Regions from separate parts of the Glaciecola sp. 1036 genome, predicted to be linked through region 2. Evidence: predicted binding sites of a transcription regulator. Region 2 holds the regulator's gene; each other region holds the start of a gene.

Region 1 (5,804 bases), on a different contig from region 2:
TTATAAAGATGCTTCTGAGCCAGGTGAATACGTAATGGCAACCTTACTTATGGATCCGAAAACGCTCAATATTACGGTAATTGCACACCGTGAGCAGGAAAACAAAACCTTGGCTAGGTTAGATACCGTTAAAAAATAATATTAAAAGCCTCCTTTTGGAGGCTTTTTTCATTCTATCAAAAAACTCTGTTCAACCCGTTTAAGGCCGCAACCCGATAAGCTTCAGCCATCGTTGGGTAATTAAAGGTCGTGTTAACAAAATACTCTATATTATTGCCTTCATCTTGTTGCATGATAGCTTGACCAATGTGCACAATTTCAGAAGCCCTTTCTCCAAAACAATGGATACCAAGAATCTTTTTATTTTCACGATGAAACAAGATTTTTAAACTTCCAACCATAGTATCTGCGATTTGGGCTCTGGCCAAATGCTTAAATTGCGCTCTTCCAACTTCGTAAGGCACTTTTGCTTTGGTTAGTTCTTGTTCGGTTTTTCCCACTGAACTGATTTCAGGTATGGTATAAATACCTGTAGGGATATCTTCTACTAAACTTTTATGACATTCACCGTTCACCATAGCTTCAGCGGCAAAACGTCCTTGGTTATAGGCTGCAGAGGCTAGACTCGGATAACCAACCACATCTCCAACTGCATAGATATTCTCAACTTCTGTTCGATAGCTCTTGTTTACTTTTACCAATCCACGCCCATCAGCTTTTAAGCCAACATTTTGAAGATCCAGCATGTCGGTATTACCCGTCCTACCATTGGCAAACAAAATGCAATCCGCTTTCATACGCTTACCCGATTTAAGGTTTAAGATGACACAGTCTTCTTTTCCTTCAATGCTGTCGTATTCTTCGTTATTTCGAATAAGCACACCGTTATTCCATAGGTGATAACTAAGGGCATCAGATATTTCTGCGTCTAGAAAAGACAGCAGGCGATCTCGCATATTCACAAGATCAACTTTCACTCCCATTCCTCTGAAAATGGAAGCATATTCGCTACCAATTACCCCAGCGCCATAGACAATGATAGTTTTTGGTTGATAATCCAGATTTAAAATTGTATCACTATTGAAAATTCGTGGATGGGTAAAATCAATATCAGCTGGTGTATAGGGACGAGAACCTGTAGCTAAAACAAAGTTTTGTGCAGTGATAGTTTCCAACGAACCATCTTTACGCTTAATGTTAACCGTATGTGGGTCAACGAAGCTGGCTTCACCTGTGATAACGTTAACATCGTTTCGCTCATAAAATGTCGATCTTAGACGCGATTGTTTACGAATAACACCTGCTGCGTGCTTCATAATTTCAGCGAAAGTTAAGCTTCGGTAGCGGCTATGTTCATTAAATAACGGGTTTGAATTATATTCTATTAAACGGCTTACAGAATGACGCAATGCTTTCGATGGTATAGTTCCCCAGTGGGTACAACCACCGCCAACAGAAGAATACTTTTCAACCGCGGCCACTTTTTTGCCGGCTTTGGCCAACTGCATTGAAACACCTTCTCCAGCTGGTCCTGTACCTATTACTACCGCGTCAAAATCAAATGTTTGTTTTTTTTGCTTGTTCGCCATCTCAGTTTCCATTTACCGTTACGTAAAATTAAAAAGGATGCTACCACAGCATCCTTTTTGCGTTACCAAATGCTTTATAACTCTATTATGCTTGTATCGGCGTCATATAGTAAGAGTAAAGTGTTTGCCATTTTTCTTTTTGCAATTTAAAACTTTGTTGAATTTCTCTGTAAGCAAAATCGATTTCCAGTTTTTCATAACTTGCAAGCAAAGCTTGTTTTTTAGCCAGCATAAGTTTTTTCTTAGCCGCATAATATTCACTCATCTTGTGTACTAATACATCATACTCTTGCTGAATGTTGTTAACGATTTCTTCGGCGTTAGGCAAATGTACTAAGCGCTTCTTGGCATATTTCAGTTGCATTAATAATCTTGCTGCTTCAATACGTTGATCTGGGGTTTTTCTAAGATTTTTTGCTAGCCCTACTAAAGATAAGCTTTTAATCAGCCACTTTGTAGGATCATAATGCCACCATTTAATACCGTTTCTATAATCATACTCAAAAATATGATGATAATTATGGTAACCCTCTCCAAACGTAAATAAGGCAATAATGCCGTTGTCACGGGCTGTATTGGTATCAGTATAGGGACGAGAACCCCAAATGTGGGCTAACGAGTTGATAAAGAAGGTCACATGATGCACAACGACTAACCTAAGCACACCTGCGATTAAAATCATGCCTAAAATGTCACCATTTATCCATCCAAGTAAACCGGTAATACCAAAATTCGCAATCAATACTATTGGCAAATAATGGTTGTGTTGCCACATTACGACTTTATCTTTCTGCAAATCACGGCAATTAGAGTAATCAGTATAGCGTTCGGCTTGATATTCTCTAAGCATCCATCCGATATGAGAAAACCAAAATCCTTTTTTGGCAGAGTAAGGGTCTTTGTCATTGACATCCACGTGTCTATGATGCACTCGGTGATCGCTTGACCAATGTAAAATACTGTTTTGCACAGCCATTGCCCCACCAATCGCCAAGATAATTTTTACCGTCCAATGAGCGTCATAAGTCTTATGGGACCACAATCTATGATAACCAGCAGTAATTGACATACCGGTATAAAAAAATAACAACACGGCTATCACTATTTCTGCTAAGTCGATACCGTTAAACATGATCCATATGGGGGTAGCTATTAATGCAATTGCCGTAGTAATACAGAAAACCGCTATATTAAGCGGAATTAAAGGAGGCTTATTCACTTTACTTTTCACTTTTTTAAATTCAGCGTACAACTGTGCGCTAATTTAACTTTTCACCCACTCAATGACAAGAAATATTTGCAGAAATTCAAAAACTGATCTAACAATCATAGCCTATGAATAGACAGCAACAAAAACGCCAGACTCGCCAACGAATTATCAATTCGGCATTTACGCTACTCGATGAAAATCGCAGTCTCACCGCAATCAGCTTGAGAGAAGTAGCACGGGCCGCCGGTATTGCCCCTACATCATTTTATCGGCATTTTTCAGACATTAATGAGCTCGGATTAACCTTAGTCGACGAAGCCGGTTTAGCTTTGCGGCAATTGATGCGACAAGCTAGACAACGTATAGCTTCGGGCGGTAGCGTTGTGAGTATTTCAGTTGATACATTTATGGAATTTATTGTGCAAAATCGCAATGTTTTTCGGTTACTTTTGCGTGAACATACTGGAACTTCATCAGCATTTCGGGCGGCGGTCATGCGCGAAATCCAACACTTTACTGAAGAGCTCTCCGACTACATAGTGGCGCATTTACGTCTCCCCAGAAAAATTGCTAACTTGCAAGCAGATGCCATGGTTAGATTAGTTTTTAACGCAGGAGCTGAAGCTTTAGACGCAGATGTAAAAGAAGTCGAACAAATTGCCGACAGGGTTAAAATTCAACTTAGATTTGTGCAGCTAGGGGCTGTTAGTTTTAATTCGTCCAATCCAGGTTTATAAGCGCTTTTTCAATACAACGCCACTTTCAATGTGGGGCGTGAAAGGGAACTGGTCAAATAATGCAGCACGAGATACCTGGTGTGTTTCATTTAATACAGCTAGGTTATTCGCTAAAGTTTCAGGGTTGCATGAAATATAAATAATATGGGTAAATTGGCTGACCAGTTTTAGTGTATCAGGATCAAGGCCGGCTCGAGGCGGATCAACCAATATCGTAGTGAAATTATATTCGCTTAAAGATATCTCAGATAAACGATTAAACGCGCGTTTTTGTTGGTAAGCTTCTACAAATTCTTCGCTGGATAATCGCGCAATGTTCAGGTTGTCTATGTTATTTGCATTAATATTAAATTGAGCTGCTGCAACAGAGGTCTTTGATATTTCTGTACCCAACACTTTACGGAAATAACGACTTAGGGGAATAGAAAAATTACCCGCTCCACAATATAACTCCAATAAATCAATTGAATCAGCGGCTATGTTATCAATTGCCCATTCCACCATATTGACGTTAATTAATGCGTTAGGTTGGGTAAAACTATTTTCAATTTGCTTAAAACTGAATGTTTCTTGTTTAAATTGTAATTCTTCTATTACAAAATCTTTATCCAAGGTTATCTTCTGCTTTTTGGCGCGTCCAATGATATCGGTAGGGAAATGTTCAGAGAGTTTTTGTTTTAAAATTGTCGCCTCTTGCTGCCAATTGTCGTCCAAAGGTCTGCGGTAAATCATTGAAATCACTATTTGACCAGTAGTTGTCGCAAGATAGTCCACTTGATAGAGTTTATTTCTCAACGTCTGATTAACATTGACCTCATTCATTAACAACTGCATTGCTTGATTTATCAATTTACAAGCGATAGGAAACTGGTCCACCCTATATTTTTGTTTGGTTTCTTTCTCAAACATAATATGAAAGGTTTCATCATCCTGATGCCAAATTCTAAATTCTGCACGCATTCGATAATGTTGTGGAGGTGAAACAAAGCAATCTACATTATCTTGATAATATGGAGACAACAAAGCAATAAGTCTGTTTTGTTTCTCATCAAGTTGTTGTTTGTATTCTTGTTTCAAATCTGCCATCACATCATACCCAATACTGATTCATGTTCGAATGAGGAGCGGATTTTAAACTCTTTAAAAAAAATACCAAGTTTATATTAAAGTTTTTAAAAGATGCTACCGATATAGCTAGATGAGGAATATGAGGTAGGTAGTATGAATACAGTAGAAGCTAATATAGTTGCCTCTGCTAAACCAGCAGAGGCGCACAAAACGCTGATCGCAGAGCATCATAGAATTCGTGATCTTGCGGCGTTCAGTTCTGTTTCTGTTGATGTATACACAGGAACATCAGCCAATGATGCTGTCATGTCGCGGGCATTTTCCAGCGCTGTTGACGCTACGTTTAAGTCTGTGGCGTCTAAGTTTCCACCTCTTAATTCGGTTAGCCATAAAGAAAAAGCGTTTTCTTCAACTAGAACATTTGATTCAACCTCTGTACAGGCAAATATCTTTGGTTTTGTTAAAGCGAGTTTTACATCATTTGCCGCTAAAGGTAGCACGGCTAGTGAACTTGAAACACTTAGAACACAAGCAATCGAAGGCGTTGAAATAGGCTTTTCAAGAGCCTTGGAAGACATGGGCATTGATGAAAAAAGTGAATTATTTGGCAATTTGCAAAACACTGCTCAGCAAATCTCTGAAAAAATAAAAGCACTATCGGTTAGTCCAGAGGATTACCTTCGCAAAAACGCAGAAGAGTCACAATACAATCAAGTTGATATTCGTACACGGGACGAACAAAAACTTTCATTAGACTTTAATAATTCTGCAGTCTTTATTGAAGAAGCGGATGGTGGTGAAATCAATAAATTTACCACTAAAAGTTCTAATATCAGTTTTGCTATTGATAGTGAAAACGGTGATCCAAGTAAATTCAAAATGGTTGCCGAGTTCGTAAATAAAGCAGACGATTTGTTAAACCAATTTTATCGCGATGATGTCGAAGTAGCCCTGCAACGAATAATGAAGCAAGGCATTTCCATAACGGATTTAGATAAATTTAAAGTGGTTGAATCTGATACGCCGAGGAAAATTGGTGCATACAGCCAAATAAGTATGATTGGAAAAGGTCTAGATAACCAACTTCAAAGCGATATTAAGTTGGTTAAAAAATATGATAAAGACCTTTCAACGTTGGTTAAGTCGGCACAAGAGTTGTTTGCTAGTCAAAACGAATCAACACAGATCATTAACGGATTA
Region 2 (5,804 bases):
ATGCTCTCATCATTGACGTTAATGCCAAGACTGAGCAGTCTATTTCGTACCAGTACCAACTCACCGACCATGTTCATGATCTGGTCTAGACGTTTGGTATCGACCCTAACCGTAGTTTCTGCTTGTGCCTGCGTAGGTTTAGCTTCGGCCTTTTTGGCCGCAGCTGGCGCTGGTGCAGGTTTAGCTTCTGGCTTAGGCGCTGGCTTGCTAGCCGCAATTGGCGCTGGTGTTTTCGGCGCTTCAGGCTTGTTAGGCTCGCTACTAGCTGCTGGCTTTTCAGCTTCAGGTACAGAACTCTTAGGACTTACATCCTTGGCTGCAGCTTTTTCCTCTGCACCGTCATTGAGTGTTGGAGATTTACCTTTACCATGCAAGTCATCTAATAAGGCTTCAAATTCTTCGTCAGTAATCTCATCATCACCGCCAGCTTTCGCTGCAGGTGATTCTGCTTTAGCTTCAGGCGCGGATTCTGTAACTTTGAAATCACCTTTACCGTGCAATTCATCTAACAAAGCCTCGAATTCATCATCGGTAATATCATCACTGTTTGATGGTGCTGCTGGCTTAGCTGCTTCCACACTTTCAGTTGGGGCTGACTGCCCTGGCGCTTTGTCGCCATGTAATTCGTCTAATAGCGCTTCAAACTCATCTTCAGAAATTTCGTCAATACTGTCGCCTTCATTTGTATTCTCTTTGGCTTCTGGCTCGACTAATTCAATATCCTCACCTACAGCTTCTGAAGATTCGCTTTGTGCATCTGGCGTTTCATCAGGCACACTACTTTTAGCTTCAGCGTTTTCAAAAATATTTTCGTCGGCAGTTTCAGGCGCGCTTAACTTATGGAGTAACTCTACTAACTCGGCAGGCGCTGGATCTAATGGTTCACGAGCTTTAACTTGCTCAAACATTGCGACCACAACATCCGTCGCTTGTAGAATGGTATCCATTAGCTCGGGCGTTAAGGTGCGTTGACCATTTCGCATTACATCAAATACGTTCTCTGCACCGTGACAAATTTCAACTAATTCGGTCAATGACAGAAATCCGGCACCACCTTTAACTGTGTGGTAACCGCGGAAAATTGCATTCAGCAGGTCTGCATCCTCAGGATTATTCTCGAGATCTACCAACTGCTCTTGCAATTGTTCAAGTATTTCTCCGGCTTCCACCAAGAAATCTTGTAAAATATCCTCATCAACCTCAAATGACATTGAATCGCTCCCCTAAAAACCTAAACTAGACAGCAAGTCATCAACGTCATCTTGACTTTGGGCGACGTCGTTTCGCGTTGCTGCATCAATAATTGGCCCTTCGGCTTTTATCTTATCGTCAGATTTCGACAAAGGTTGAGCTTTACTTTCTTTAACTTCTTGTTCACCAAAGGTCGCCAGCATTTCTACAAGCCCTTCTTCAACTTCGTTAACTAATTCAATTACCCGGCGTATCACCTGACCCGTTAAGTCTTGGTAGCCTTGCGCCATAAGAACTTCAGTGAGCATAGAATTTAACGCAGCAGAATCGTTTTGAGCATCGTTCAACAGGTCATCAAGTTCATGGCAAAGGGATTTAAATTCGCCAAGCTCAATTTGACGCTGCATAAGCTTTTTCCAATTAGGAATAAGGCTGTTTAATCTGTCATTAAGTTGCTCTGCCAATGGCATGCTGCGTTCAACCGCATCCATTGTCGAATTTGCAGCTTTTTCTGTTTCTTCAATAACATATTCGAGTCTTGATTGAGCATCAGGTATCGAATGATTGGTAATTTGCGACAGTTTTTCATCAAGCTGGAAATTGACCAAGGACGTGTGTAACTGACGAGTTAACTTGCCAACTTCAGAAAAAAGTTCGTTGGACTCTCTCAAAGCTGCACTATGCACAATGTCGTTTGCCGCTTCTACGTCGCCGTTTTCAAGAAATGCTACTAGCTCTTTCGCTTCTTCAAGCGAAATTAAAGAATTTTCGGTAGTCATTAGGCCTAACCTCTATTGTTCGTTTTAGCCCAGACGTTCAAAAATCTTGTCTAGTTTCTCTTTCAGCGTAGCTGCTGTAAAAGGCTTAACTACATATCCATTTACGCCAGCTTGCGCAGCTGCAACAATCTGCTCTTTCTTAGCTTCAGCCGTAACCATGAGTACAGGTAGATGCTTGAGTTTATCGTTTGAGCGGATTGCACGTAACAAATCAATACCCTGCATGCCAGGCATGTTCCAATCCGTTACGACAAAGTTAAAGTCACCTTGCTGTAGCATCGGCAACGCCGTATTACCATCATCAGCTTCTTGGATATTTGTAAACCCAAGATCTTTAAGCAGGTTTTTAATGATACGCCGCATTGTTGAGAAATCATCAACAACCAGTATCTTCATATTCTTATCCAAAACTACCTCCAGTATGGAAAATATTAATTACTATTTGTTACTCAGCACGCCAAGACTGCATCTTTGCTTTTAACTTCAGCATTGCTTGACTGTGAATTTGACTCACTCGCGATTCGCTAACCTCAAGCACTTCACCAATTTCACGTAAATTTAACTCTTCGTCATAATACAAAGAAAGTACGATAGCTTCTCGCTCTGGTAATGTTGTTATCGCCCGCGCGAGCGCTTTCTGAAATGATCCTTGCATCATTTCTTGAAAAGGTATGTCATTTCCTTTGTTTTCTTCGTTTGTAAGCACGTCTTCGGAGACACCCAAATCTTCGATTCCGACTAATTTTCCAGCATTTACTTCATTTAGCATCTGATGATAGTCGTTTAGCGATACTTGAAGTTTGGCAGCAACTTCTGTATCTCTGGCATCTCTGCCTGTTTCACTTTCCACTTCATTAATGGCTTCAGTAATAGATCTAGAATTTTTATGCACAGATCTTGGTGTCCAATCGCCTTTACGGATTTCATCCAGCATGGCACCTCGGATGCGAATGCCTGCGAAAGTTTCAAAACTAGCCCCCTTGGTACCATCAAAGTTTCTTGCTGCTTCCAAAAGGCCTATCATGCCCGACTGAATGAGATCGTCGACCAAAACGCTTGCTGGTAATCTTGCCATAAGGTGATGGGCAATGCGTTTAACGAGCGGCGCGTGTCTTTCGACAAGCTGATTTTTGTCTATTTGCTGTTGATATACTGTCACTTTGTTACTCACTTTTGCTTACCTACTCATGCAAAGACACAAGATTTTCCAAGAAAAACTCTAGGTGTCCGCCCGCTTGTTTGGGTATTGGCCAAGAATTAACACGACTTGCTAGCTGATTTATCGCTTTAGAAGCAGGTGTTGATGGATAAGCATCGACTACTGCTGTTTGCTTCCTGATTGCTTTTCTGACATTTTCATCGAAAGGAATAATGCCGACCAACTCCATAGCTACATCTAAAAAGCGTCCTGTTACTTTTGAAAGTTTGGAAAATAAATCCTGACCTTCACGCTCTGAACGCACCATGTTCGCGACCACTTTAAACTTAAAGACGCCATGTTCGCGATTTAGAATTTTGATTAAGGCATAAGCATCTGTTAACGATGTTGGTTCGTCGCATACTACTATGATGACTTCTTGTGAGGCCCTTGAGAAACTCACCACCATATCTGAAATGCCCGCGGCGGTATCCACTAACAACATATCAATAGGGGTTTTAAGTTCTCCAAATGCTCGAATTAAGCCAGCATGTTCTCGCGGATCTAGCTCTGCCATGTTTTTAGTACCAGAGGTCGCAGGGGCTATTTTGATACCATGAGGGCCATTCACTAGGACTTCATCGAGAGTACAGTCCCCTGAAAGCACATGAGATAGATTTCGCTGAACGCGTAGACCTAACATAACGTCAACGTTTGCAAGACCTAAATCGGCATCAAGGACCATGACTCGCTGGCCTAGTTTGGCAGATGCAATTGCAAGGTTAAGAGTGAGGTTGGTTTTGCCAACGCCGCCTTTTCCACCCGTTACTGCCACTACTTTAATTTGTTTGGACTGATTCATCTTTCTTAAGCTACTCGCTTGATCTTCCATCATAACCCACCAGCTATCGCTACTGAATCATTAGGCTGTTGTGACAATCCATACTTCTTGTATAGTTTTGCTGCGACCAGAGTAAGGTTCCCTGAATCAGCTAACTTGATGTCTTCCGGGACGCGTTGACCGTCGGTAACATAGCTTAATGATAGATCATTTTCAATGATTACGCTTAATGCTTCTCCAAGGCTGTAACATTCATCTAATTTGCTAAAGATACATCCAGTAAGATCAATGTTGTTGTAGGTCTTTACTGTTTCGTTCAGAACTCGATATTGAGAAGCCGCTGGTAACACTAAATATTTTTTGATATCAACAGATAAGCCGTTTTCATACTCATTCAACTGTTCAATAAGTCTAGCATCTCGCTGACTGAAACCAGCCGTATCTATTAACACCAATTTTTTATTGCGCATTTGATATAAAATTTGATTTAACTCTTCAGCGTTTTGCGCTTTTTTAACCGAACAGCCAATGATGCGGCCATAAGTTGCAAGTTGTTCGTAAGCAGCAATCCTATAGGTGTCGATTGTCACCAGAGCAACTTGGTCAGGACCGTATTTTTGTGCGTATTTCGCTGCAAGTTTAGCTAAGGTAGTTGTTTTGCCAGTCCCTGTTGGTCCCACTAAAGCGACAACTCCGGCTTTCCCCAGAATATCGTTTCCGCCAACTACAATTCGATTAGATAAGAGGTTTAGTAGGTATTTCCAACCTTGCTTTTCATCTATTTTATGCGGCATAAAGTCAATAAATTGTTGACATAAACGCTGGCTAATTCCCATACCGGTTAGCTGTTCTTTTAGATAATGATGCACAGGGTTATTGCGTTTTTTGCGTTCTTCAGAAAGTTCTGACACTTGGAATTTAAGCACATTTTTAATGGATTCAAGTTCAGCTCGAATACTATCTAACTGCTCAGGTTCTAACACACTTGGTGGAGGTGTTAAACTCGCTGCTTGAGTGTCATTTAGATTAAGATCATCGGTAAACGCAGGAGATCGAATCATACTCTCATCTGCTCGTTTTTTTTGATGACTAATCTGCTGCTGAGAGTTTGTATTAGCGTTGTAAGACGTAGTTTCCCGTATTTGGCTATTATTAGCCTGGGCTGAATTAAGGTTTTCTTTAGCAATTTCAGCACTTCGCTGCAAAAGCGCTTGCAGACTGTCACTGTCGTCTTCACCAATAACTTCGCGTAAAGTCGTTTTAGACGGCTTTTTGGCGGGCACTGGATCTGGTGTATGACTAGTAGGGTCTACTGCTGCAACTAACTCTACTCCTTGTGCTGTTTTTTTATTCGACATGATAACGGCATCACCGCCTAACTCTTCTTTCACTTTATTGAGAGCTTCCCGCATATCTTTGCCAAAAAAACGTCTAATTTTCATATCTTCCTCTCTTTTTCAGCAGCTCTGTCACTTTATTGACCTACCGACGATACTATTTTTATTTGTTTGTCATCCGGTATTTCCTGATATGACAATACATGTAAACCAGAAACCGATTGTTTGAAGAACCTAGCGAGTACAGGGCGTAAAATACCTGACGTCAATAATACAGCGGGTTCTCCAGCCATTTCTTGCTGTTGAGTCGCCTCAACTAGCGAATTCTGTAGCTTTTCAGCTAATCCAGGCTCAATGCCAGCACCATCTTCGCCACCAGCTTGAAGTGACTTATGCAACATCTGTTCCAGCTCTGGAGCAAGCGTGATAACGGGAATTTCCTGACCACCGTTATTGATTTCTTGCACAATTAATTTTTTCAGTGAAATGCGCAGTGCAGACACTAATACTTCGGGATC
Region 3 (5,804 bases), on a different contig from region 2:
AGGTATTTTATTACCTTAGTATTCCCACCAACACTCTTGCCACCAATGTAAGAACTCTTCGAAATCGATGTAACCGTCGCCGTTTTCATCAATTAAGTTAAAGCCCTCTTCAACGTGACTTGCTTTGGTTTTAGGTGACAAAATAGTCAATAAATCTATAAATTCACTTAGTTCGATTTGACCGTTTTGGTCACGATCAAAAAAGTCAAAATCCTTTCTGATTGACGCAATTTCTTCTTCGGTCATTTTGTTGGCTGTAGACTCGCTCATCAACTCAACTCCAGTTGGTTACCAATGGTCGTAGTGTAAACTGATAAGCGAGGCAGTGTCCATTAAAAACTAAGGAAACTTTAGTCCTGTTGGTTTTTCTCAAGGGCTCTTTGGCGTTGCGCTTGTGCTTTCTGAAGACGTTTTTGCTCCATAATTTCACGCGCTTCAGTGCCCACATGCTCTTGTTGACGTGCTTTGGCTAACCGCACTTGTTTTTCTCTTTCTCTAAAGCGTGCTAATTGCTCGTCAGTATGGGTGCCATAGCATTTTGGACAAGTAACGCCAGCTTCATAAAACTCACTTTGCTTATCTTCATCTGTGATTGGCAATCGACAGCCATAACACTGATCATAATCGCTCTTTTCAAGATCATGGTTGACCGCTACGCGATTATCAAACACAAAGCAGTCGCCTTCCCACAAAGAGTCTTGTTTAGGTACATCTTCTAAATATTGAAGTATGCCGCCTTCTAAATGGTAAACCTCTTCAAACCCTTGAGATTTCATATAAGCGGTAGATTTTTCGCATCGAATACCGCCAGTACAAAACATCGCCACTTTCTTATGCTTAGCCGGATCCATGTTTTGCGCAACATATTCAGGAAATTCACGAAAAGAGTCAGTATGTGGATTTACTGCGTGCTTGAAAGTACCGATTTCAATTTCGTAGTCATTGCGTGTATCCACAACAAAAACCTCAGGATCAGATATAAGCGCATTCCAGTCCTTAGGTTTCACATAAGTACCAACCACTTGTAAAGGATCAATTCCTTCAACACCCATAGTGACGATTTCTTTTTTCAATTTCACCTTAGTGCGGTAAAAAGGCTGTTCATCATGCCAAGAAAATTTGTGAGAAATAGGCGAAATTCTGTCATCTTCGTTCAAATAAGCTAACAAAGCATTGATGTCTTCTTGCGAGCCTGACACAGTGCCGTTAATGCCCTCTTTGGCCAATAACAGTGTGCCTTTGATATTATGGGATTCCATAAATTCACGCAGCGGAGCGCGTATTTGCTTATAATCTTCGAGCGCGACAAATTTGTACATCGCGCATACTAAATATTTATTCATGTTTTTCCTTTGCTTGTTGGAACGTAAAACCAATGCAAAATTGCGGCGCGTAATCTACCACAAAAATTGTGGATATTCGAGGACTTGTCGATGTTACGAGTAAAAAAGTAGCTACTCGCACCATAACTCCAAAATAAATTTTAACCCCAGGGGTTACGTTGAATGCCTTTGTAATCAGCTATATGATGTACTTAATAAATAACTTGGTTTTAAAAATTTGACGATATTTACATTATATGTTGCTACTACACTAATCTTTAGTGCAAGTGCATTCGCTTTGGAAACTTACCTCGAAGAATACAAGGGTCAAGATTACTCCTCTTCCCAATCAAATGAATCGAGCAGTAATTTAACTGCTAGATGTCAGGTGGCCAGTGAATATTTTAGAAATCAAAGTTCCCAATCTAAAATAGAAAATATTGTAGAATCTTTAGTAATTGAAAGATTAAAGAATAAAAAAACGTTAACCGAAGAAAATAGCATACTTCTTAACGACTACGGCTTTCAATTAGAACAAAGCCGCGAACCATCAGGTGTCGGCTTTAACCTTATTAGTAACGATAAAGGACATCCAATTGTAGCCATTATTGGCAGAGGTGATACTAAGCTTGTTTTTGATCTTGAATTAAAGGAAAACATGCTTGATTCTGGCAATACTTACTTGGTTAATTTATTTCTCGACCGAAATGCCTCTAAAATACAAGGAATTAGAATTGATAATGCAATGCCTAACGGCATAGTAAATGACGTCAGCAATACGACACCAGAAGACAATTTATGCTTAAGGGAAATTCTAAAGAAGGTTGCTGATGAAGCTCCGTGGGGGCGCTATATTGGAGAAGGTCTAAGTGATTCTAATTTTCTAACAAATCAAGCAGATGATGGTTTTAACGATTACTGTATTCGATCGGTCAGTTCAAGAACTTGTTCCAATGCTAAGCAAGGTCAGACATGCACAAATACTCTGTATCATTTTCCGGAAAGATGCCTTTAGTCAGGCAGGCTTTCTAGAATATCGTAAAGCATTGTTGGTTGCTCTAGAGTGGTTGAATCATCAAATTCATCAGCGTCTTTATTTAACCTTCGCTGAGCGTAGTGAGAAAGGTTGTTAATTACCTTTTGTGGTAGATGATTCGGATCATCCTGTTGAGACAAGGGTGTAGACCAAATTGCGTTTAACAACCTTGCATCATCCAGACGCCCCTGATGTATAGCTTTATTAATTATATTAAATTGCGTGTAACTTTTTGAATCTGCAACTAAAGTATATTGAGTATGTTTTTCTATATTAAGGTGTGTAGACGCAATATCCACACCCTCATCGGTTGTAATATGATCAGTAGTGAGAGCGTCTGATAAGATGCACTTAAATAGGTTGAGTGTTGCAGTACCATGTTGAGAAGATTGTGCAAGATGTGCATTAACCTGCACTTGCACATTTCTATACTCTTCAATATTTAAGAATTCAGACATTTTGATCTTTGTTACCAATTGATGAATATATATCGGCAAGTGACAGTGAAGTTCAAGGGGTTTGAATATACTGTTGTCATTCAGTGATGCAGCTAATGATCTAAGGTAGCTATTCGTTTTCATGGAAAAACTAAATTATTCTGAAAAACGTTGTTTAGTGATAGAAGATAGGCGCCCTTTCTTAATGCTGTTAAGAGGGCTATTAACTAGTCTTGGCGCAAAAAAAATCACTACTGAATCATCGGCAGAAGCCGGCTTAAAAGCGTGCAAGGCAAACAAGTACGATATCATCGTCAGTGACTTACACCTAGGTAGCAACAAAAAGAACGGTTTCGAATTTTTAGAAGAATTGAGAAAACATCAGTTAATTAAACCTTCAACTGTGTTTATTATGATCAGTGCCGAAAGTGGTCGCTCAATGGTGCTTGGCTCAATAGAAAAACAACCCGATGACTATCTTATTAAGCCATTTTCCCAAGCCCAACTGAATGCTAGAATCGCCCGAGCCTCAGTACGTCGCGCTACCCTTTCCGCTTTATATAGTCAAATTGACCACCAAAAATACGAACTTGCCATTCAGACCTGCCGCCATTTTTTAGACACAGAACCCAGATACACGGCTCATCTGCTTAAATTATTGGTGTCACTGTATTGGAAGTTAGATCAGTTCGAGGCCGCTGAAAGTATTTTAACTAAAATCTTGAACGATAGACCTATGTTATGGGCGACCTGTGCTATGGCAAAAACCAAGTTATATTTAAAACAATACGATGAGGCTATAGAAATCGGCAAAAAAGTTATTCAACAATCAGTAAATACCGTAGAGGCCTATGACATAGTAGCAGATGCTTACTTAGCAAGTGACCGCAAACCAGAAGCACTTAAATACATAATAGACGCCCTGGCAATATCCCCGCTTTCCATAGATCGACACTTTAACGTCTGTCGAATAGCCAGAGAAAATCAAGATTTTGAATTAGCCATGTCCAGTGCAAAATCAATATTCGAATTATCCCAACGCTCAATACATAAAAATGTTAATCATATGTGCGGTTATGTTCGCAGTATTCTAGATGTAGCAGAGCATACAACTGATAAAAAAGTAAAGAATCGCTTCATGCAAGAAACGTCGTTAACTATGCAACGGATGCAACGCAATGAAGAGTTTGCTGGTGGTAAACAAGATGACTTTGATTTTGAAATTTTTGAATCTTTAATACAGGCGCGGATGCAACTGTTAGAAGGTAAACAAACAGAAGCCAAAAGAACCCTTGAAGAGACGCAAATTAACATCGAAAAAGAGTTTACCGAATACCCATTACCCATGGCTACCGATAGTTTAAAACTGATGATTGATATGGGAGATTACGAAGAAGCGAATAAACTGGTTAAACTTCTAGGGGACAACGCGGATAAAACAGATTTGGCTATACGTCACCTCATAGAATCAGAATTAGAAAACGCCAAAAGTAAACGTATTGCCTACGTGCGTTCAAATAAGAAAGGCATTGCCTTGTACAGTCAGGGAAATTTTTCAGAAGCTTATCAAGAATTCACTACTGCCAAGCAAATATGTCCATTGAACATCAGCGTGAATTTAAACTTACTACAATCCTTGATTCGTTTGGTTAAATCAACGGAAAAACCAGAAGGTAGGCACATTCAAGAAGTTCGAGAAATTTTTCGCTTTATTAGTTCTATGCCATTAAAAGAAATACATAAGCAAAAATTTCAAAATATGCACAAAGACGCCGAAGAAATTATCAACTAACCTTAGGCTTGGCCTTGCCAATACTCGCTAACATCGCACCTAAAATGATAAACAGAGCACCAATATACGCCCAGACATCCAACTGAGGATCGAAAAAGATATCTGGCGCTATCATTATCGCTATTTCATTGCTCAAATAGGTAAAAACTGGGGCAGTTGCTAAAATCGCACTGACTTTAGAGGCATCCCATATTTGCATTGCATGAGTGAAGGCACCATAGCCGATCAGAGTATTCAAACAGCAAAATATTAATGCAAAATATTGCCATCCCGTTAGTGCTAAGGTTTCGCTAAATTGAGTAAAAGGCAATAGGAAAATAGTACCAATAATATATATTAGTAAGGTTAATTGGCTACTGGTGAATGAAGCTAACAACTTCTTTTGTGACAACGCATACATGGCCCAAGCAGTCGCTGAAATCACCACCAATACCACACCTTCTATGGACTCTGTGGTCGAGGTTAATATGACAGGGATTCGTTGGTTAAAGAATAGCCCTAAGCCAGAAAATAGCATCAAGGCACCGATTAACTGTAATCGGCTAAAGCTCTCTTTATACAGCACCACACCACCAATTAATAAGATAAAGGGAGCCAGTTGGAGAATTAACTGAACCGTTGAGGGACTTATATAATTCAGGGCAATTACGTTTGAAACGTAGTTAATTAATAACATCAAGGTACTTAAACCTAGGATAATCCACACCCATTTATGATGTTGACGAATTCTCGGTAAAGCCTTGTTGGAAAAGAGAAGTACAGCAACAAAAACGCCTGCAAAAATAAAGCGAATCGCGGTTATTGTAAAAGCGTCCATGTCGACTAAAAGAACTTTTAAAAAAACCGGTAAAACGCCCCACATAAAAGCAGTGGTAAGTGCTAATAAAAAGCCCATCACGGATGGGCTTAGTTGCTTAATCATATAAACCTACTAACGAGACCTATTCAGCCAAATCTACTATATCTTCACGGTAATCGTTAATTTGTTCAATCAATTCTTTTCGTTGTTTTTCAGTTGAAAGGGTTAAAAGTGTTAATAAATACTCATGGGAACGCTTGGTATTTTGTTCACTCGCCATAATAAATGCATCACTTCGGTAAACTTCTGGATTAGTTAATAAATACTCCAGCTCTGTTTTAAATTCTGGATTATGATCACGTGATGCAAATGCTTTACGTAATGCTGACTGATAATCTGTTTTATAATCTATCCAAAA
Region 4 (5,804 bases), on a different contig from region 2:
GACGCCTGATGGAGAAGGTTTTAGTGTTATCAAAGTGAATGCCGAAGGTAAGCAAGAGTTATGGCAAATTGGCTTCAATGGTCTACCTATGAAGCATCTTTCACCTGCCATTGAGCCTGTGGGATACCATGTATGGACTATGCAAGATAAAGTATTGTTGTTTGTTTTAGGTGAGCCTCATAAACTAAAACTAGCAGATCCTTTCATTGAAACAGATGAAGGGGTAAGTATAGCTTCATCAATAGGCGCTTCACTTTTTGCTATGCCAAATACATTTGGATATACCTATTCAGTGCATGAGGAAGACAAAGCGCCTGAGCTTTGGTGGTATAGCCCTAGCACTCAAACACAAAAACGAATTGGTCAATTACCCAAAGGTGCTAACTACTACGCGTGGGGCCCAACGAGTGAGCTGTTTACCACAGATAATGGCCAGCTAGTCTCAATGCCATTTATAGTTGATCGGGAAGAAATCGTATTTACGGCGTTTAAGCCTGTAGTCATTAAATCTGAATATTGTCAGTCGGGTGTTTCCAGAATAGCGATTTCACCCTATGAAGAACAGATTGCGTTAGTTTGTAATCGCCCATAAAAAAACGGTAACTAAATGCTACCGTTTTTTCTTATTCTTCACTTGGTTTAACTAGCAAAATTTTCTGCTGCAAAATCCCAGTTTACTAGTGCCCAAAAACCTTTTAGGTAATCAGGACGCACGTTTCTGTAGTCAATGTAGTAAGCGTGTTCCCAAAGGTCCACTGTTACTAGAGGAGTAACACCTTCTTCCGTAATAGGAGTGCCTGCATTACTTGTGTTAACGATATCAAGTCCGCCGTCAACTGTTTTCACTAACCAAGTCCAGCTTGAACCAAAGTTGTTTACTGCCTTGTCATTGAATGCTGCTTTGAATTCAGCAAATGAGCCCCACTTAGCGTTGATAGCTTCCGCTAATGCACCTGTAGGTTCGCCGCCGCCATTAGGGCTTAAGCTGTGCCAATAAAAAGTGTGATTCCAGATTTGAGCTGCATTGTTAAATACGCCGCCGTCACTAGATTTAATGATTTCTTCTAGTGATTTATCAGCATAATCAGTGCCTTCAACTAAGCCGTTTAGCTTAGTCACATAAGTTGCATGGTGCTTACCATAGTGAAACTCTAGGGTTTCTGCAGATATATGTGGTTCAAGTGCGTTCTTTTCATAAGGTAGAGCTGGTAATTCAAAAGCCATGTATTTTCTCCGTTTTTATCTATTTACTGTAAAATAAGGGTAACTCGTTAAAATTTAAACCCTATTTTAAAAATTATTTTATGTATCTTATTTCTGTTTTTTCGTATACAAAGATCACCAAGGGCATTATTTATTTTTAAACCTTGATATAATGTCACTTCGTCCTTATGTTTTAGCCAATGCTAATAAACGGAATACCCATGGAAACAGTAGAAAAAATTAAGCAACAAATCAGTGAAAACCCTATTTTACTATATATGAAGGGGTCTCCTAAACTTCCTAGCTGTGGCTTTTCAGCGCAAGCTTCTCAAGCGATCATGGCCTGTGGTCATCAATTTGCTTATGTAGATATCCTATTAAACCCTGATATTCGTGCAGAATTGCCTAAATATGCAGATTGGCCAACATTCCCTCAATTGTGGGTAAACGGTGAACTTGTCGGCGGTTGTGACATTATTTTAGAAATGTACCAGCAAGGTGAGCTACAGCCTTTGTTGAAAGAAGCTGCACCTGAGGGTGATGAGTAGTTTCTTGAAAAAAATTAAGTACAAAAAAAGTGGCTCGCGGCCACTTTTTTTATTTGTTTTATTTAAGCGATTCAACCAACGTCTTTAAATAAAGACTCATCTACTATGGTTTTATCTATAATCGCTTGTGCCATTTGTATACAAGCACCACATTGAGAACCTACACCCAATTTATGCTTTAACTCTCGCATGTTACCCACACCACCGTCTCGAACTACTTGTTCGATCTTCTTATCAGTGACGCCATAACACATACATACAAACATAGAGAACCTGCACTTTATTACAATGGGAATGATAATAATTGTTATTTAGATAAAGTGCAAGTGAAAATAGTTCTTATTTACAATTATTTTGCGCTTAGCGGCCAGCCCCCGAGTTCGGAATAACGATTAACCATGTAGCAAAAAAGTTCAGCAGTTTTTTGAGTGTCGTAAAGTGCAGAATGTGCTTCTTTGTTATCAAAGGCAATATTCGCTGCTTGGCAGGCTTTAACCAACACTGTTTGTCCCAGAATAAGCGCTGATAAACTCGTGGTATCGAAAGAAACGAAAGGATGAAAAGGAATGCGTTTGATATTGTTACGGGCAATTGCAGCATTGACAAAGCTCTGATCAAAGGTGGCATTGTGAGCCACTATGACACTGCGTTGGCAATCCGCATTTTTCTGCGCTTTTCGCACAAACTTGCATAACTCTCTAAAAACTTCCCCTTCATCTTTTGCGCCTCGAAGCGCACAAAAGGGATCTATACCATTAAACTCAATCGCAGACTGCTCTATGTTAGCACCTTCAAAAGGCGCAATATGCTCATGGAAGGTTTGATCTGGCATTAAGGTGTCGTTTTCGAATTTTAACGTAATAGCCGCTATTTCCAGAATGGCATCTGTGTTGGCATTAAAACCGGCAGTTTCAACGTCAATAATGACGGGAAAGTAGCCTCTAAATCTTTGCTGTAAAACTGTTTGGGGATTTTCCATTAAAAATGACGAAACTCTAAGGCTTGGCGGTGTTAAGAAAAACGTCTGACAAAATAAAGTAAATGCTGATTCCCGCCGATAACATTACTAATAATTTATATTGTCGCCTGTCACTAAAATATAGTCTTAAGAATATTATGTCAGATAAACAAGCAAAATTCTTCAAAAGCCGATGCATCATTGTGAGTTTGATCTTCATTTTGTTACCCGTGCATGCATCATTTGCCAACTTACGTCAGTATCAAGTCAATGTAGAAAGCTCTAATTGGCAAGTATCAAAACAAACAAGGCTAGTGTGTGAATTAAGCCATGATATTCCCAAATATGGCAACGCTCTCTTTATTTCAGAGGCGGCCAAACAACTGAATTTAGAGTTTACTTTGGATATGTTGAGATTACCGGGGCGTTATGATTCTGCAACCTTGTATTCTAAACCACCTCAATGGATGCCTGGTGTGGCGTCGCGCAAAATTGCTCAAATGCAACTGCGTAAACAATACGATGGTGATTTGCCCAATGATGCTGCTTGGCAAATGTTAACTGAACTAGAAAAAGGTTTTTATCCAACCATTTTTTATCAAGATTGGTTGAATCCAACTGACCAAGTTGCGGTTAGCTTAAATGCCAGTAATTTTGAAAATGCATATCTCGAATTTTCTCAATGTATAAGTAATTTACTTCCATACAATTTTGATGATATTGCTTATACCGTGTTGTCGTATCAAAAAAATAGCGCTGAGCTAACCAAGTATTCACAAAAGCGCTTGGACATGATCGGGGAATACTTGAAAGAAGACCTAGAGTTAGAATTAGTGCTGGTTGCAGGCTATACGGATAGTTATGGTGGTTCTTGGGCAAATGAACAACTGTCTATTCGACGCGCTAATGAGATCCGTGATTATTTTTCCGCGCTAGGAGTAGATACAGATCGAATAGAAGTCAGTGGTTATGGTGAAAAACGCCATGTTGCACCTAATGACAACCAATTAGATCGTTCTAAAAATAGAAGAGTTGTCATTAGGATGAGTAAATCTTAATGATTCACTTCTGCGGAACTTTCTAAGGCCTCTTTTAGTTCAAGCATATAGGGCAAAACTTGATCGGTAAAAATGCCATCTATGCCTACTGATAAAAGAGTCTTGAATAATACCGAAGGCTCAATTGGGTAAGCGGGAGCATCTTCTCTAAAGGTGTAAGGATGAATTTTTAATCCCAGTGTTTTTGCTTCTACTAATAATTCAGTTGCCGCAAACTCTGGGGTAAGAATTTGCGGGATCCAAGGACCAATGGCGTCAGCATATTCAGCTACCTTTTTTAAGCCTTGAGATGATTTTAACGCATCATAATCAGTTGATGATTCAGCCCATGAGTTTTCAGCAATCAATTGTACTAATTTTATTTGGCTTTTAAATTCGGTACGAATTCGATCAAGTGTCGGAGGATAAAAGCACTGAACATAGATGTTGTCTGAACTACTATTGAGCTCAAATTTGTTCAGCGTTTGCATGACTAGCGCCGTAATATCAATACCTTCTGCCAAGTGAAACTCAGGTGATTTTATTTCTGGATATAGCCCTACATTTTTGTTGAATAGCCGATTTAGTTCAAAAATCATCTCTATATGTTCTTCAAAGGTAGCAATGCGAAAAGCACTTTTACCTTTATAACGATTACTGAAAACTTGTTCGCCATTTTCATCTTCTCGTTCATGTACCAATAAGGTTTTCAGCTCATCAAGAGTAAAATCAGCCGCGTAATAGCGACCATCCTCTCTATGTCGTGTCGGATACATGGTTTCTACATTGGTAACCCGCTCTAAATGGATATCGTGTAATACAATTAGCTTTTTGTCTTTGGTGGCGACTATATCTTGTTCAATATAATCAGCTCCTTGCATATAGGCTAGAACCGCAGCCTCTCTAGTGTGTTCAGGCAAAAATCCAGAGGCTCCTCTGTGGGCGATAATGTCAAACGCTTGAGACGAAAAATGCAGAAAAAACAGAGATAAGAAAAAGGTAAAACGCATTTAGTTTCCTTGCTAAAACATTTAATGTAGAACTCACAATAGTAACCTTTTATTACTCTAATATGACTGAAAAGATTTACTTTTTGTTCAGTTAACTTGCAAACAGCTGACAAAAGCAAAAGGTTAGCGTAAAGTGCCCATCTCTATAAAAAAAGCGCCATTTGCATAGCATTTAAAACAGGATTATTGCATGGAAAACATCACCATAAGAGATGCCGTCATCGATGACACTGGGACCATTTTACATTTTATAAAAGAGTTGGCGATTTTTGAAAAAGCAGAAGACCAAGTGGAAGCTACTGAAGATATGATTCAAGAAGCTGTATTCAGTGAAAATTCCACGGTTTTTGCGTTAATTTGTGAATCAGGCTCAACACCTGTTGGTTTTGCAATTTATTTTCACAATTACTCGACTTGGCAAGGTAAACATGGCCTTTATTTAGAAGATCTTTATGTTTCCCCAGAGTATAGAGGCTCAGGGGCTGGTAAAGCATTGCTTAAGCAGCTGGCTAAAATTGCGGTAGAGAAAGGCTGTGGGCGTTTTGAGTGGTCAGTACTAGATTGGAATACCCCAGCAATTGATTTTTATGAAAGCATAGGCGCTGTGCCTAAAAGTGAATGGATTGGCTATCAGCTCGCAGGGGATGCCTTAACTAGCTTTGCTAAAGGCTAACAATAAACGTTTATCATCAGTACTTGAAACAGAATCACTGAGGCGTCAGTGATTCCTGATTATCTTTAAGCACATAAATCTCACCATCGAAACTGCCTTGAATGGTTAACCCTTGACCAGCCAGTTCTTTGAGATAGTCGATATGATCTTGAGTAATATGCTGCCCAGGCACCAAGAGCGGAATGCCAGGCGGATATGGCGTAACTAATCCTGCACAAATGCGATTATTGCTATTGCTGATCGGCACTGATTCCCGCTCGCCATAAAAAGCATCGCTTGGAATGCATGCCAAATCAATAGCCGGTAAATTCTCAGGCAAACGTGCTTTACGCGTTGATTTAGATAATTTAACTTTGCCGCTATCAAGCTTTTTCA

The links. The regulator FliA, encoded in region 2, starts transcription of late flagellar genes. The targets are predictions, from matches to a motif close to CTAAAGNTNNNNNNNNNNNNGCCGATA.
Region 1: ACNKW3_RS14965 (DUF5610 domain-containing protein) is a predicted target of FliA. The motif match lies at 4,701-4,727, and genes of this name have one in related genera.
Region 3: ACNKW3_RS01190 (VC2046/SO_2500 family protein) is a predicted target of FliA. The motif match lies at 2,847-2,873, and genes of this name have one in related genera.
Region 4: ACNKW3_RS02225 (flagellar protein MotY) is a predicted target of FliA. The motif match lies at 2,785-2,811, and genes of this name have one in related genera.

What each region holds. Positions count from the first base shown of each region.
Region 1 covers NZ_JBLWFH010000011.1:816-6,619, reverse strand. Annotated here, with positions in the region: gene ACNKW3_RS14990 (hypothetical protein) at 1-139, shown strand, start outside; gene sthA (Si-specific NAD(P)(+) transhydrogenase) at 177-1,589, opposite strand; gene ACNKW3_RS14980 (acyl-CoA desaturase) at 1,675-2,808, opposite strand; gene fabR (HTH-type transcriptional repressor FabR) at 2,925-3,536, shown strand; gene trmA (tRNA (uridine(54)-C5)-methyltransferase TrmA) at 3,531-4,622, opposite strand; gene ACNKW3_RS14965 (DUF5610 domain-containing protein) at 4,758-5,804, shown strand, end outside.
Region 2 covers NZ_JBLWFH010000009.1:148,895-154,698, reverse strand. Annotated here, with positions in the region: gene ACNKW3_RS14200 (chemotaxis protein CheW) at 1-1,211, opposite strand, end outside; gene ACNKW3_RS14195 (protein phosphatase CheZ) at 1,224-1,970, opposite strand; gene cheY (chemotaxis response regulator CheY) at 1,995-2,378, opposite strand; gene ACNKW3_RS14185 (RNA polymerase sigma factor FliA) at 2,416-3,141, opposite strand; gene ACNKW3_RS14180 (MinD/ParA family ATP-binding protein) at 3,152-4,003, opposite strand; gene flhF (flagellar biosynthesis protein FlhF) at 4,000-5,391, opposite strand; gene flhA (flagellar biosynthesis protein FlhA) at 5,424-5,804, opposite strand, start outside.
Region 3 covers NZ_JBLWFH010000001.1:247,903-253,706, forward strand. Annotated here, with positions in the region: gene ACNKW3_RS01175 (EF-hand domain-containing protein) at 16-270, opposite strand; gene ACNKW3_RS01180 (rhodanese-related sulfurtransferase) at 351-1,343, opposite strand; gene ACNKW3_RS01185 (hypothetical protein) at 1,561-2,337, shown strand; gene ACNKW3_RS01190 (VC2046/SO_2500 family protein) at 2,334-2,816, opposite strand; gene ACNKW3_RS01195 (response regulator) at 2,938-4,587, shown strand; gene ACNKW3_RS01200 (DMT family transporter) at 4,580-5,509, opposite strand; gene ACNKW3_RS01205 (DUF6279 family lipoprotein) at 5,529-5,804, opposite strand, start outside.
Region 4 covers NZ_JBLWFH010000001.1:503,389-509,192, reverse strand. Annotated here, with positions in the region: gene ACNKW3_RS02250 (TolB family protein) at 1-592, shown strand, start outside; gene ACNKW3_RS02245 (Fe-Mn family superoxide dismutase) at 640-1,224, opposite strand; gene ACNKW3_RS02240 (Grx4 family monothiol glutaredoxin) at 1,425-1,751, shown strand; gene ACNKW3_RS02235 ((2Fe-2S)-binding protein) at 1,823-2,017, opposite strand; gene rnt (ribonuclease T) at 2,101-2,730, opposite strand; gene ACNKW3_RS02225 (flagellar protein MotY) at 2,868-3,767, shown strand; gene glpQ (glycerophosphodiester phosphodiesterase) at 3,764-4,756, opposite strand; gene ACNKW3_RS02215 (N-acetyltransferase family protein) at 4,947-5,429, shown strand; gene ACNKW3_RS02210 (aminotransferase class I/II-fold pyridoxal phosphate-dependent enzyme) at 5,464-5,804, opposite strand, start outside.